One region of the Mesorhizobium sp. M7A.F.Ca.CA.004.06.1.1 genome, then DNA from elsewhere that is predicted to be linked to it. Evidence: predicted binding sites of a transcription regulator. Region 1 holds the regulator's gene; the other holds the start of a gene.

The links. The regulator PhoB, encoded in region 1, activates phosphate uptake and scavenging genes when phosphate is short. The targets are predictions, from matches to a motif close to TGTCATNNANCTGTCAT.
Region 2: a site for PhoB is predicted at 4,008-4,024, ahead of EN906_RS05385 (putative 2-aminoethylphosphonate ABC transporter substrate-binding protein). Genes of this name have one in related genera too.

What each region holds. Positions count from the first base shown of each region.
Region 1 is NZ_RZPQ01000136.1:324-9,354, forward strand. Features, by position in the region: gene pstB (phosphate ABC transporter ATP-binding protein PstB) at 1-464, shown strand, start outside; gene phoU (phosphate signaling complex protein PhoU) at 491-1,198, shown strand; gene phoB (phosphate regulon transcriptional regulator PhoB) at 1,215-1,904, shown strand; gene EN906_RS11225 (ROK family protein) at 1,921-3,168, opposite strand; gene xylF (D-xylose ABC transporter substrate-binding protein) at 3,439-4,479, shown strand; gene EN906_RS11235 (sugar ABC transporter permease) at 4,622-5,974, shown strand; gene EN906_RS11240 (ATP-binding cassette domain-containing protein) at 5,986-6,786, shown strand; gene EN906_RS11245 (CHASE domain-containing protein) at 6,914-8,542, shown strand; gene EN906_RS11250 (membrane lipoprotein lipid attachment site-containing protein) at 8,639-8,884, opposite strand; gene EN906_RS11255 (hypothetical protein) at 8,968-9,031, opposite strand, start outside.
Region 2 is NZ_RZPQ01000046.1:7,396-12,493, forward strand. Features, by position in the region: gene EN906_RS05375 (putative 2-aminoethylphosphonate ABC transporter permease subunit) at 1-1,570, opposite strand, end outside; gene EN906_RS05380 (putative 2-aminoethylphosphonate ABC transporter ATP-binding protein) at 1,554-2,687, opposite strand; gene EN906_RS05385 (putative 2-aminoethylphosphonate ABC transporter substrate-binding protein) at 2,810-3,835, opposite strand; gene EN906_RS05390 (aspartate aminotransferase family protein) at 4,235-5,098, opposite strand, start outside.

The DNA of each region.
Region 1 (9,031 bases):
AGTCGATCTACGAGAACGTCGCCTATGGCCCGCGCATCCACGGATTGGCCAAGCGCAAGGCCGACATGGATCAGATCGTCGAGTCGAGCTTGAAGAAGGCGGCGATCTGGAACGAGGTGAAGGACCGTTTGCAGGAACCTGGCACGGGTCTTTCCGGTGGCCAGCAACAGCGTCTGTGCATTGCACGCGCCATCGCCGTGTCACCCGAGGTGATCCTGATGGACGAACCGTGTTCGGCGCTCGACCCGATCGCCACTGCTCGCGTCGAGGAACTGATCGACGAACTGCGCCAGAACTATACGATCGTCATCGTCACCCATTCGATGCAGCAGGCAGCGCGCGTGTCGCAGCGCACCGCGATGTTCCATCTAGGCTATCTGGTCGAGGAGGGCGCCACCGACAAGATGTTCACCACCCCCGACGACAAACGCACCCAGGACTACATCACCGGCCGGTTCGGCTGAGCTCAGGCATATGAGGGACGAAGATCATGGGTGAACATACCGTTGCATCTTTCGATGAGGATCTGGAGCAGATCAGCCAGCTGATCCGCGACATGGGCGATCTCGCCCGCTCGATGGTCAGTGGCTCGACCAAGGCTTTGCTCAATTCGGACAATGCGCTGGCGCAGCGCGTGGTTTCCGACGATGCGATCATGGATGCCCGCCAGCGCGAGCTGGACGATCGCGCCATCACGCTGATCGCCAAGCGCCAGCCAATGGCCAACGATCTGCGTGCGGTGGTCGGTTCGATCCGCATGGCCGGCGACCTCGAGCGCATCGGCGACCTTGCCAAGAACATCGCCAAGCGCGTCGGCACTGTCGGGCTGAGCGTCACGCCGCACGATCTTTCGCATTCGATCGACGCGATGGCGCAGCTGGTGCTGATCCAGGTGCAGGGGGTCGTCGACGAGTATGCCGCCGCTGACGCGGCAGCGCTTGCCACGCTCAGAAACAATGATGAACGCATCGACGTCAAATACACCTCGGTGTTCCGCGAGCTGCTGACCTACATGATGGAAGATCCCCGCAACATCACGGCGTGCACGCACCTGTTGTTTTGCGCCAAGAACCTCGAGCGGATCGGCGACCACGTGACCAACATCGCCGAAAATGCCTACTATGTTTTGACCGGCACGCAGCTGCCAGCCAATCGTCCGAAGCAGGACGAGACGGCAATGTCCGCGCCAGCGGCATAACAAGGGTGACCAGCCGATGATCGCACCACGCATCATGGTGGTGGAGGATGAGGAGCCGCTAGGCGTGCTGCTCCGCTACAATCTTGAATCCGAAGGTTACCAGGTCGAGGTGGTGACGCGCGGCGATGAGGCCGAAATCCGGCTGCAGGAGAACGTTCCCGATCTTCTGGTGCTCGACTGGATGGTGCCTGCGGTTTCGGGCATCGAACTCTGCCGGCGCCTGCGAATGCGTCCCGAGACCGAGCGGCTGCCGATCATCATGCTGACCGCGCGAGGCGAGGAAAGCGACCGCGTGCGCGGCCTGTCGACCGGCGCCGACGACTATCTGGTCAAGCCCTTCTCGACGCCGGAGTTCATGGCCAGGGTCAAGGCGCTGCTGCGCCGGGCCAAGCCGGAAGTGCTGTCCAGCGTGCTAAAGGTCGGCGATATCGTGCTCGATCGCGAGTCGCACCGTGTCTATCGCAAGAAGAGCGAGATCCGGCTTGGGCCGACGGAATTCCGCCTGCTCGAATTCATGATGCGCCATCCAGGCCGCGTGTTCTCGCGCAGCCAGCTGCTCGACAATGTCTGGGGCGAGACGATCTACATCGACGAGCGCACGGTCGACGTGCATGTCGGCCGGCTGCGCAAGGCGGTCAACAATGGCCGTATGCCTGATGTCATCCGCACGATCCGTGGGGCCGGATACGCCATCCGAGAGGACTGAACTCCCTCGTTTGAACTCACGCCACGTTCTTGCCGCCGAAACCGGATCTCGCCTGCACGCCCGGCGCAAAAATCTCCTGATCGACGAAGATCAGCGCCCGCATGGCGCAGCCTTCGCGGATCAGCGGCAGTTCGTTCGGCTCGGTGTCGAAGGAAATCGATTTGGAATGCTGGCCGCCGGCGGTCTGGGCAATCGCTTGCCGCAATGCCGGCTCGATCAGGTCGAAGGCGGCGGCGCTGACACCGACCATGGCGACCGGCGCCGGATCGATCAGCGCGAACAGGCTGCCGAGGCCGTAGCCGAGCGCTTCGCCGGCCTTGCGATAGGCTTCCCGTTCGGGTCCGTCACCTTCGCGGGCCGCGGCAGCCAGGGCGCGCATGTCGGCGTCGCTGACATCGGCGACGGGTTCTGCATCCTCGCCCATCTGCCTGGCGTTGCGCCAGATGGCGTAATTGCCCGCATAGGCTTCGACGCAGCCGCGCCGTCCGCAGCGACATAGCGCGCCGTTCGGCCGATGGATCATGTGGCCGAATTCGCCGCCCGAAGAATGGGTGCCGGTGAACAATTCGCCCTTCAGCACCAGTCCCATGCCGATGCCGTGCGACAAAAGGATAGCGATGAAATCGTCGCGGTAACGATCGGGGTCGCGCCAGCGCAGCGCCACCGCCATCATGTTGCAGTCGTTCTCCATTATGGCAGGGATGCCGAACTCGTCTTCGAATATGTCAGCGAAGGCGATGTCGGTGTGCGGCGTGATCGGCGACCACAGCATGGCGCGGGCACGGGTGTCGGTGATGCCCTGGATGGCCAGCGCGATGCGGGCGATGCTGCGCACGTCCAGGTCGGGATCTGCCAGGCGGCGCCGCACGATGGCCGTGCATTCCCCGATCAGCGACTCGCGCGACATCGTCAGCGTGTCCAGCCGGCGCTGTTCCTCGGATATCACCTGGCCGGCATAGTCGATGACGGCGACGGAGAGGAAGTTCAGCGACAGCACCACGGTCATTACCGCGGCCGCTTCCGGATTGAGACTGAGGCCGACCTGCGGCCGGCCGCGTTTGAGCGAGCCGGCCTCGCTCGGCTTGCTTTCGGTCAGGATGCCTTCGACGATCAGGTCGGATGAAATCGCCGAGATGGTCGAATGGCTGAGGCTTGTGGTCGCGGCGATCTCGGTTCGTGACGGCTGTCCGGCGCGGCGCACTGCCGCGATCACCATGGCGCGGTTGCGGCGGCGCAGATCGTCGTGGCGGATTCCGACCGACATGTTCTTTCATATCCTCCCGGTCGCCGCGGTTCCTCCTGCCCCTGGAACGCTGTCGGTGACGCCGGTAAATACTGGCAGAAGCTGCATGCCGTGTCATTTATTTATTCCGAGACTCGAAAAAAACTCGAAATGACATCAAAATCCATCAGAATCGATGTTGACAGCGTTCGGGCGTTGGCCCAGTATTTTTTCGAGGCTCGAAAAAATAGAGCCTCTGTGCCGGCCCTCGGGTCAGTTTGGTCGCGCCATACGCGGCGCAGGGAGGATAATATGAAAAGATTCACGGCCGCCATCCTGGCGGGTGCCGCCATGTCGCTGACGCTCGCGTCTGTCGCGCAGGCGAAGGACAAGGTTGTCGGCGTTTCGTGGTCCAACTTCCAGGAAGAACGCTGGAAGACCGACGAGGCCGCCATGAAGACGGCGATCGAGGCCGCCGGCGACAAGTACATCTCCGCCGATGCGCAGTCCAATCCCGGCAAGCAGCTTACCGATGTCGAAAGCCTGATCTCGCAGGGCGCTAATTCCCTGATCATCCTGGCGCAGGACGCTTCGGCCATCGGCCCGGCCGTGCAGAAGGCGCTGGACGAAGGCATTCCGGTCGTCGGCTATGACCGGCTGATCGAGAACAAGGACGTCTTCTATCTGACCTTCGACAACAAGGAAGTCGGCCGCATGCAGGCCCGCGAAGTGTTCAAGGTCAAGCCGGAAGGCAACTACGTCTTCATCAAGGGCTCCGGTGCCGATCCCAATGCCGACTTCCTGTTCTCGGGCTCGATGGAAGTGCTCAAGGAAGCCATCGACAGCGGCAAGATCAAGAATGTCGGCGAAGCCTACACGGATGGCTGGCTGCCCGCCAACGCCCAGAAGAACATGGAGCAGTTCCTGACCGCCAACGACAACAAGGTCGACGCGGTGGTCGCGGCCAATGACGGCACTGCCGGTGGCGTCGTCGCGGCGCTGACGGCTCAAGGCTTGGCCGGCACCGTGCCGGTCTCGGGTCAGGACGGCGACCACGCCGCGCTGAACCGCATCGCCCTCGGCACGCAAACCGTGTCGGTGTGGAAGGACGCGCGGGAGCTCGGCAAGAATGCCGCCGAGATCGCCTCGCAACTGGCCGACGGCAAGAAGACGAGCGACATCGCCGGCGCCAAGGACTTCACGACGCCGGGCGGCAACACCGTCAAGTCGCTGTTCCTGACCCCGGTTGCCATCACCAAGGACAATCTCAACGTCGTCATCGACGCCGGCTGGATCAAGAAGGACGAAGTCTGCGCGGGTGTCGCCGCCGGCACCGTGGCGGCCTGCAACTGATCCGTACCACTTTGCAATATCTGAACGCCGCGGCCCAAAAGCCGCGGCGTTTTCTCAAAGAATTCTGTTTCCGCATCATGCGGATAGCTTCTAGGCTGGGCTCCGGCATGCGCGTCAGACGGCCAGCCGGTGGGAGGAAACCATGACCGATACGACGTCAAACCCGCAGACCGATACGGCGCGCGCGTCGGAACTCGGCGCCGTCGCCCGGTTCCTGAAGGCGACCGAGATCGACACCCGCATGCTCGGCATGATCGGCGCGCTGCTGGTTATCTGGATTGGGCTGCATGTCATTTCCAGCCTGCGCCTTGGCGTCAATCCGCTCGATTTCGACAGCCGCACCTTTCTCACGCCGCGCAATCTGTGGAACCTGTCGGTGCAGACATCCGCGGTTGCCATCATGGCCTGCGGCATGGTGCTGGTCATCGTCATGCGCAACATCGACCTGTCGGTCGGTTCCGCCGAGGGCCTGATCGGCATGGTGATGGGATTTGCCCAGGTGCATTTCCTGGTGCGCTTTGTCGGGCTCGAACTCGGCAACCCGTGGATCTGGGTCCTGGCACTGGTCATCGGCCTGGCGCTCGGCCTGTTGATCGGCGCTTTTCAAGGCTTCGTCATCGCCTATCTCGAAGTGCCCGCCTTTATCGTGACGCTGGGCGGCCTGCTGGTCTGGCGCGGTGCCGCCTGGTGGGTCACTTCAGGCCAGACCGTGGCGCCGCTTAACGCCACTTTTCAGCTGATGGGCGGTGGGCCGGCGGGATCGATCGGCGCGACCTGGAGCTGGGTCGTTGGGATCGTCGCCTGCCTCGCCGTGGTGTTTGGGCTGTTCAACGGGCGGGTGCAGCGCAAGCGTTTCCGGTTTCCGCTACGTCCGATCTGGGCCGAGGCGCTGCTTGGAGTCGTCACCTGCGGCGCCATCATGGGTGCGGTCTGGCTCGCCAACTCCTACCCCTGGCCGATCGGCATCGTGAACAGATATGCGGCCGCCAACAACATCACCGTTCCCGAAGGCGGCCTGTTCATCGCCCACGGTATCGCGATACCGGTGCTGATGGCTGTCGCCGTCGGGCTGGTCATGACCTTCATCACCAACCGCACCCGTTTCGGCCGCTATGTGTTCGCCATCGGCGGCAATCCCGAGGCGGCCAATCTCGCCGGCATCAACACGCGATGGATCACCATGAAGGTGTTCATGATCATGGGCGTGCTGGCCACGATTGCCGCGGCGATCTCCTCGGCCCGGCAGAATTCGGCCACCAACGTGCTTGGAACGCTCGACGAACTGCTCGTCATTGCAGCCGCCGTGATCGGCGGCACGTCGCTTGCCGGCGGATCGGGAACGATCATCGGCGCCATGCTGGGCGCCCTGCTGATGCAGTCGCTGCAGTCCGGCATGGTGCTGCTCGGCGTCGACTCGCCGCTGCAGAGCATCGTCGTCGGGGCCGTACTGGTCATCGCCGTGTGGCTCGACACCGTCTATCGCAAGCGCGTCTAGGAGGGCATGCCATGAATGACAAGACTGCTCCTGCAGCCACCGCGCTGATCGACATGAGGAACATCTCGATCGCGTTTGGCGGCATCCGCGCCGTCGACGACGCCTCGATCGATCTTTTCCCCGGCGAGGTCGTGGCGCTGCTCGGCCACAATGGCGCCGGCAAGTCGACATTGATCAAGATCCTGTCCGGCGCCTACAAGCGCGATTCGGGCCAGATCTTCGTCAACGGCGAGGAGGCATCGATCTCCAATCCACGCGACGCCAAGAAATACGGCATCGAGACGATCTACCAGACGCTGGCGTTGGCCGACAATGTCGACGCCGCCGCCAATCTGTTCCTCGGCCGCGAGCTGATGACCGCCTGGGGTACGCTCGACGACGTTGCCATGGAGGCCGAGGCGCGCAAGGTGATGGGCCGGCTCAATCCCCGCTTCCAGCGCTTCAAGGAGCCGGTGATCAAGCTGTCGGGCGGCCAGCGGCAATCGGTGGCGATCGCGCGTGCGATCCTGTTCAACGCCCGCATCCTGATCATGGACGAGCCGACGGCGGCGCTTGGTCCGCAGGAAACGGCGCAGGTCGGCGAACTGGTCAAGCAGCTCAAGTCCGATGGCATCGGCATCTTCCTGATCAGCCACGACATCCACGATGTGTTCGAGCTTGCCGACCGGGTCTGCGTCATGAAGAACGGTCAGGTCGTTGGCACCGCCCGCACCACCGATGTCACCCAGGACGAGGTGCTGGGGATGATCATTCTTGGCAAATGCCCGCCGGGCGCCATTCCAGGACCGGGTGCGCTGAAGATCGCAGCCTGAGATCAAGCCAGCTCGCCGTTGCCGGACACGTGATATGCCAGCCGTAAGGATGGCTTGGCCGTGGCATTGTGTTGGCACGGCGACTTGCCCATAAAGGTCCGATATCGCTCAGGGACCGCACGATCCGTTGAAGAAGCTTTTCCCGATCATCGCCTTTATCGCCGTCGCACTAATCAGCATGGTGATGGCAGGTTTCGCCTATTTCGCCACACAGGAAGCCGCGCGCATCAAGTTCGAGGCGACTGCCGACGACGCGCTCAACCGGATCGAGAGCCGCATCGACCTGCATCTGTCGCTGCTGCGCTCGACGCAGGCCCTGTTCGACGCCCGCAATGGCGATATTTCTCGCAATGAGTTCAAGGCGTTCTTCAACGCGCTCGATGTCGACAAGAATTTCGCCGGCTTGCGCGGCATCGGTTTCCTCAGGCTGGCAAAGACGGGCGACAAGGCGACGGTCGAACGCGATATGCTGCACGATTATGGCGTCAGTCATCCAATCTACCCGGATACCACGCAACCCTGGCGTACCCCTATCGTGCTGTTCGAACCGCTGGATCCATCCAACCAAGCCGCCATCGGCTACGACATGTTCAGCGAACCGATGCGGCGTGTGGCGATCGAAAAGGCGATGTCCGACGACCAGCAGCACGCCAGCGGGTTGGTGCAACTGGGCCAGGACACGGGCGCCTCGCAGACGTTCACCGGCTTCTTCGTTTTCGTGCGGCTCAATGTCGAAACCGCTCCCGACGTCATCAATGCTTCGAGATCCTCGACATCAGGTTTTCTCTATGCGGCCTTCCGGGCTCGCGATCTGTTCCAGACCGCGCTCAGCCGGTCGCCGCTACTGCCGGTCAACACCGAAATCTATGACGGCGATGGTGCCGTGAGCGGCGACAATCTGCTGTTCCGGTCGGAGACGCCGCCGGCTTCGACTTTCGGGGACAGGCTGCTGGTCACCCGAAAGATCATCGTCGCCGGACGGCCATGGACTGTCCTGTTCCGGCCGACAAGCGCCTTCTCGCAGCCGTCGTCGCGCGCCATTCCGGTGATGCTGGGGCTATTCGGCCTGCTGTTGGCGGGCGCCATCGCGCTGGTGGCGCGATATCAGGAGCGGGCCTATGAGGCAGCGTCGCGGTTGCACGAAACCACGGAAAAGAGCCTGATCGAAAAAGACCTGATGCTGCAGGAGATGAAGCATCGCATCAAGAATTCGATCACCAGGGTGCTGGCGATCGCGCGCCAGACGGCATCGCGGGCTACCGACGTCAACGAGTTTTCCGCATCTTTCTCGGCCAGGCTGCAGGCGATGGCAGCGTCCCAGGACATGCTGACGCGCTCTCGCTGGCAGAAGGCCGATCTTGGCGATCTCTTGCGCATCGAACTCGGCCAGGTGTTCGGCAAGGAGTTGCCCGAGGGGCTGCTGTCAGGGCCGCAAGTGCTGCTTGACGAAACCACGACGCAAGCGCTCGGCCTGACCTTCCACGAACTGGCGACGAATGCGCTGAAATACGGCGAAGCCGGCAATTCCGTGGGGGCACTGAAAGTGGATTGGTCTCTGGAGGGGCGTGGGCGCGACAGGACGCTGGCCCTCAACTGGCGCGAAAACGGGCAGAAGAAACTCGAAGCTCCCGCCGAAACCGGCTTCGGCACCAAGCTGATCGATCTCAACGTGACGCGCGAATTACGCGGTACGATCAAGCGCGACTACCAGGCCAATGGGCTGAACGTGGAAATCAAAATTCCACTCGCCAATTGAGCGCGACCTTCTCCCGAAAAGGATCAAGCGTCCGGACATGAAAAATCCGAAGGCCAGCAGACCAGCCTCCGGATCGACGTTTCGATTATCGCCGAATTAGTTGCAGCGAGCCGTGTAGATCCGGCCGCGATGATCGCGATATTGGCAATAGCCGTTGCGCAGATTGCGCACCAGCAGGCCGGAACCGGCGCCAACGGCCGCGCCGATCAGCGCGCCCTTGCCGCCGCCGACCAAGCCGCCGACACCGGCGCCGATCAAGCCGCCGCCAACCACGTCCTGTTCGGTCGAGGTGCAGCCGCTGACGGCAACCACCGCAACCAGGGCAATAATCATCTTCCGCATAGAGTCACTCCTCACTTTTTGTCCTCACTTGGTAAAGCTCCAGCTGCCATTTAGCATGAAATGACGGCCTTTGCTGCTGCAATCTATTGTTGGTGAAGATAGTCTTTTTCTGGGCCTGCCGCGTTCGACGCCATTACCAGGCTGGAA
Region 2 (5,098 bases), on a different contig from region 1:
TGGCCGGATTGTTGAAGAAGAAAATATAGGCCAGGCCAAGCACAAGCCCCGGCACCGCCATCGGCAGCATGGCGAGGAAGTGGAAGGCTGCCCGTCCGGTCCTGAAGCCTTCGGTCTTTTCGACGATGTAAGCGCCGACGAAGACGATGACGGTTCCAAACACAGCGGTCAGCAACGAGAGCGTGATCGAGTTGTAGTAAGAAGCCCAGCCCCCGCCATCCATGCGACCGAACGCGAAATTCTTCAGGCTGAGACTGAGGTCGTAGGGCCAGAACTTGACCAGCGCGGCGTACTGGCAAATGCCGATGATGCCGGCGATGAACAACGCGACCAGGCTGCAATAAGCCAGACAGACCAGGTCGAAGCGGCGATTGGGTTTTGCCTCGTAAGGCACCGAGCGGGCCGACAGGAGCGAAACCTGCCTACGCTGGACCAGGCGGTCGACGACGAAGGCGGCGATGGCCGGGATCAGCAAGATGACCGAGACCACCGCCCCCATCTCGAAATTCTGCTGACCAATCACTTGCTTGTAGATATCGACGGCGAGCACGTTGAACTGGCCGCCGATGACCTTCGGCAAGCCGAAATCGGTGATGACGAGCGTAAACACGACAAACGCCGCGGAGATCAAACCGTAGCGCGCGCCCGGAATGGTAACGACCCAGAACGTCCGCCACTTGCTGGCGCGCAGCGAAGCGGCGGCTTCATATTGGCGCTGGTCGGAGATCGCCAGTGCCGTCGAGATAATGATCAGAGCATGGGGAAAGGTGAAGAATATCGAGCCGACGACAATCCCCAACGGACCGTAGATCGATATGCCGCCAAGCACGCTTTTCAACAGGCCCTGGTTGCCGAACAGATAGATGAGGGCGATGCCGGGCAGTAGCGACGGCACCAGGATGGGAGCCATGGCGATGAGCCTGAATAGGCCCTTGAAGCGCATCTTGCTTCGGTTCAAAGCGTAGGCGAAGCCGAAGGCTATGCCGACCGTGATGATGGTGCTGATCAGCGCGATCAGGAAGGAGTTCTGGATCGAGCGGAACAGCGTTGGCGTCGAGAAGTAGGTTGTGTAGTTGTCCAACCCAAGCTCGCGCGCGGGCCTCAGCATAATGCGCCGAAAGGTGTTCGAATCGACTTCCTGCCATTCGGTGCCGCGATGGAGTTGCGTGCCGATCAGGAAATAAGCGTCATCGGTGGTGCCGCGGACCTTGTATTTGACCGGGCTGCGGAAACTGAAATCCGGAAAGAAGCTGGTGGCCGGCAGCCGACCATCGGAACTGGTCGCAAGCTTTTCTAGCGGGACCGCGGCGAGTTTCTCGTTCAGAGCGGCGGCCGTCACTGGCTCGCCGAAATTGCCGAGCTTGTCGCTGACCTGGAATTCGAACGCGCCAAGATCGAAGCTGTAGGTCGAGAACGATTTCGACAGCATCACGTAGAGCGGGGCTGCCAGCGACAGGACCAGATAGAACGAGATGACGACCAGCAGGCCGCGCTTGATCAACTCGTCCTTGTCGAGCGACTGTCGAAGCGCCCGACCGGACGGCATCAGGATATCAGTTGCCGCCGCCATGGCGCTCTCCTTGCGGGAAGACAAGCAGTCGGTCGGCGGGCAGTTCCACCGTTAGCGCTCCGCCTTCGGCGAGGCCGAGACGCCGCGTGGCGTTGACCGAGAAATCGGCGATCAGAATCTCGTCTCCAAGCTCTCCGCCGCGCAGCCGGGTGCGCCAGAACGAACCCAGGAATTCCATTTCACCGACGGTCACTTCGATCAGGTTTTCCGAAGTCTTCACCACATCGGGTGCTCCAGGCGAGCGCGAACCCGGCCCGTGTGGAATCACGTCTTCCGGTCGAATGGCGGCGACGACTGCTTCGCCGTTCGCAAAGCTGTGCGGCGCGCATCTGAAAGCCTTCGTCCCGAAGCCTACCGAATCTGCTCCTACCGTCGCATCGAACTTGTTGGTCTCGCCGATGAAATCGGCGACGAACAGCGTCCTGGGATGGCGATAGATTTCAGTCGGGCTGCCGACCTGCTCGATGACGCCATGGTTCATGACTACAATGCGGTCGGCCAACGACAATGCTTCTTCCTGGTCGTGCGTAACCATGATCGTGGTGACGCCGAGCTTGCGCTGCAGCCCCTTGATCTCGTGGCGCAAGTGCACGCGCACCTTGGCGTCGAGCGCCGACAGCGGCTCGTCGAGCAGAAGCAGGCCGGGCGAGGTGGCGATGGCCCGGGCGAGCGCGATGCGCTGCTGCTGCCCGCCGGAAAGCTGCGCTGGGTATTTCTTCGCCTGATCGGGCAAGCCGACCAGCATGAGCAATTCCTTGACGCGGGCATCGATCTCGGCGCGCGGCCGTTTGGTGTTTTCCAGGCCAAAGGCGATGTTCCTTTCAATCGTCAGATTGGGAAACAGCGCGTAGGACTGAAACACGATGCCGTAGTCGCGTTTTGACGGCGGCAGCGTTGAGATATCCCTGCCCCCCTGGCGGACGACGCCTCTGGTCTGCAGGTCGAGGCCGGCGACGGCGCGCAGCAGCGTGGTCTTGCCGCAACCCGAAGGGCCGAGAAAGCAGATGAATTCGCCTTCGTTGATGTCGAGCGAGATGTCCTTCAGCGCATGGAACTCGCCGAAGGCCTTCCAGAGATGTTCGATCCGCAGGTAAGCCGTGTTGCCGGCAGCGGTCATGGGATGCACCTCGGCCAGCGTTGCCGATAGATCAGCGACGGGTTCGTGTCTCATTTTGACCATCCGGGAAGAGTTACGAGAAGGGCGCCGCTCTGACGGCGCCCTGTCGAAATGCTCTGCGTCTAGCTCTTGGGCTCAGACTTGGCGTCGTAGCGCTTCGTCCACTCGTCGAGAATGGCCTTGCGGTGGTTGGCCGCCCACTCGAAGTCATTGTCGATCATCTTGGACTCGATATCTGCGGGCAGGAATTCGACCGGCTTGGCGACATTCGGCATAGCCAGAACCGCATAACCTACATTGTACATCTCGTTGGCCTCCTTGCTGATCGACCAGTCGAGCAGCGTTTTGGCGGCTTCGAGATTTTTCGTTCCCGCAACGATCGCGGATGCCTCCATGTCCCAGCCGATGCCTTCGGACGGGATGACGATATCGAGGGGAGCGCCCTCCTTCTTCGATTTCGCGGCGCGGAACTCGAACGAGATGCCGATTACGGTTTCACCGGCGGCGGCCATTTTGCACGGCTTCGAACCAGAATGCGTGTAGGCATCAATATTCTGATGCAGGGCATCCATATAGGCCCAACCATCCTTCTCGCCGAACAACTGCAGCCAGCTCGATACATCGAGGAAGCCGGTGCCGGACGAGGCCGGGTTCGGCATCACGATGTGACCCTTGTATTCCGGCTTGGTAAGATCTTTCCAGCTGGTCGGCTCGGCGAGGCCAAGCTTTTTGCCCTCCACGGTGTTGAAGCAGATCGAAGCCGCCCAGGCGTCCATGCCAACCCAGGCCGGTGGCGTGTCCTTGTCGACAAACTTCGGCTTGAGCAATTCGACGCCTTTTGGCGCGTAGGGCTCAAGCATGCCTTCGGTCTTCAGCACCAGAAGCGATGTAGCGGCAAGGCCCCAGACAACGTCGGCCTGCGGATTGTCCTTTTCGGCCAACAGCTTGGCGGTAACGACACCCGTGGAGTCGCGGACAAAGTTCAGTTTGATGTCGGGATGGCTCTTTGTGAAAGTCTCGGCGTAGCGGGCGAGATCTTCGGCTTCAATGGCGGTATAGACTGTCAGTTCGGAGGTTTCGGCAAAGGCGGCGGATGACATCAATGCCGCGGCGAAGGCCATTGCGATAGTTGCGTTGCGCGATTTCATGCTCAGTTCCCCTTTGATTGTTGGCACATTCTGCGATGCACTGTGACGATCGCGCCGGTGGACATTGCGGCCCTGTAGCGCTTGTGGATGTCGTCGTTGGGTCAACTCTGGGGATTGGTGATCGATAAGTAAAATCTATTTATTTTATGACAGGCAAACTTCTACTGATAGTCGTCATGGAACTGTCGCATGCCTGTTGCGGCCGCTATTTCGCGCTTGCGAAAGCCCACGATTGGCACGGAGACGGTTATGGTCAGCCGAACGAAACGCCCGTTGTCTGTGCCCGCAAACGCGGGTCGGACGAGCGGACAGTCACCACCAGATCGCCCCCCCTCGCCCGCAAGCCCGCGTCGATTTCGGGGCATTCGAGCTCGCGGTCGGTGCGCACGGCCTTCATGGTCAGGCCGCCAGCACGGCGGTCTCGAGGATGTCGAGCGCACGATCGAGATCAGCTTTCGAAATGACCAGCGGCGGCGACAGCGTCAGCACATTGCCCTGGCTGACCTTGAAGCTCAGCCCCTGCCCCAGGCAAGCATAGAAGACGCGTTCGGCGAGATCGCGCGCCGGCTCGCGCGTATCGCGATCCTCGACGAGCTCGACGCCGACCATCAGTCCCCTGCCCCTGACGTCGCCGACATGGGGCGAGCGCGCCATCAGGTGCTGCATACGCTCCAGCATGTGCCGGCCAAGTTCGGCCGCGCGTTCGACCAATCCTTCCTCCAGGATGATGTCGATCGTCGTCAGTGCGGCGCGGGTCGTCACCGGGTTCTTCTCGTGGGTGTAGTGGCCGATCGCGAAGCCACCGGTGACGTCGAGGTCGCGGCGCGCGATGACGGCGGCGATCGGCAGGATGCCGCCGCCGAGCGACTTGCCGAGGACGACGATGTCGGGCGTCACATCATCATGCTCGTGGGCGAAGAATTTTCCCGTCTTGCCCAGCCCGGTCGGGATCTCGTCGAAGATCAGCAGCGTGCCGTGCCGGTCGCAGGCTTCGCGAACCCGCTTCCAGAAACCGGGCGGCGGCGGGTTGGGCGTCGCCCGCATCGGTTCTGCGACGACCGCCGCCACGTCCTGTTCGCGGCCGAGCACATAGGCGATCATGTTGGCGCAAGCGAGCCCCGAGGTTTCGAGGGAATCGTGGCCATAGGGACAGCGATAGCCGTCCCAGGGTGCGACGTGCTCGGTGCCGGTCATCATCGGGCCTGATATGTGCGAGCGGAAGGTCGCCTCGCCGCCGACGCTTGCAGCGCCGAAGCCGGCCCC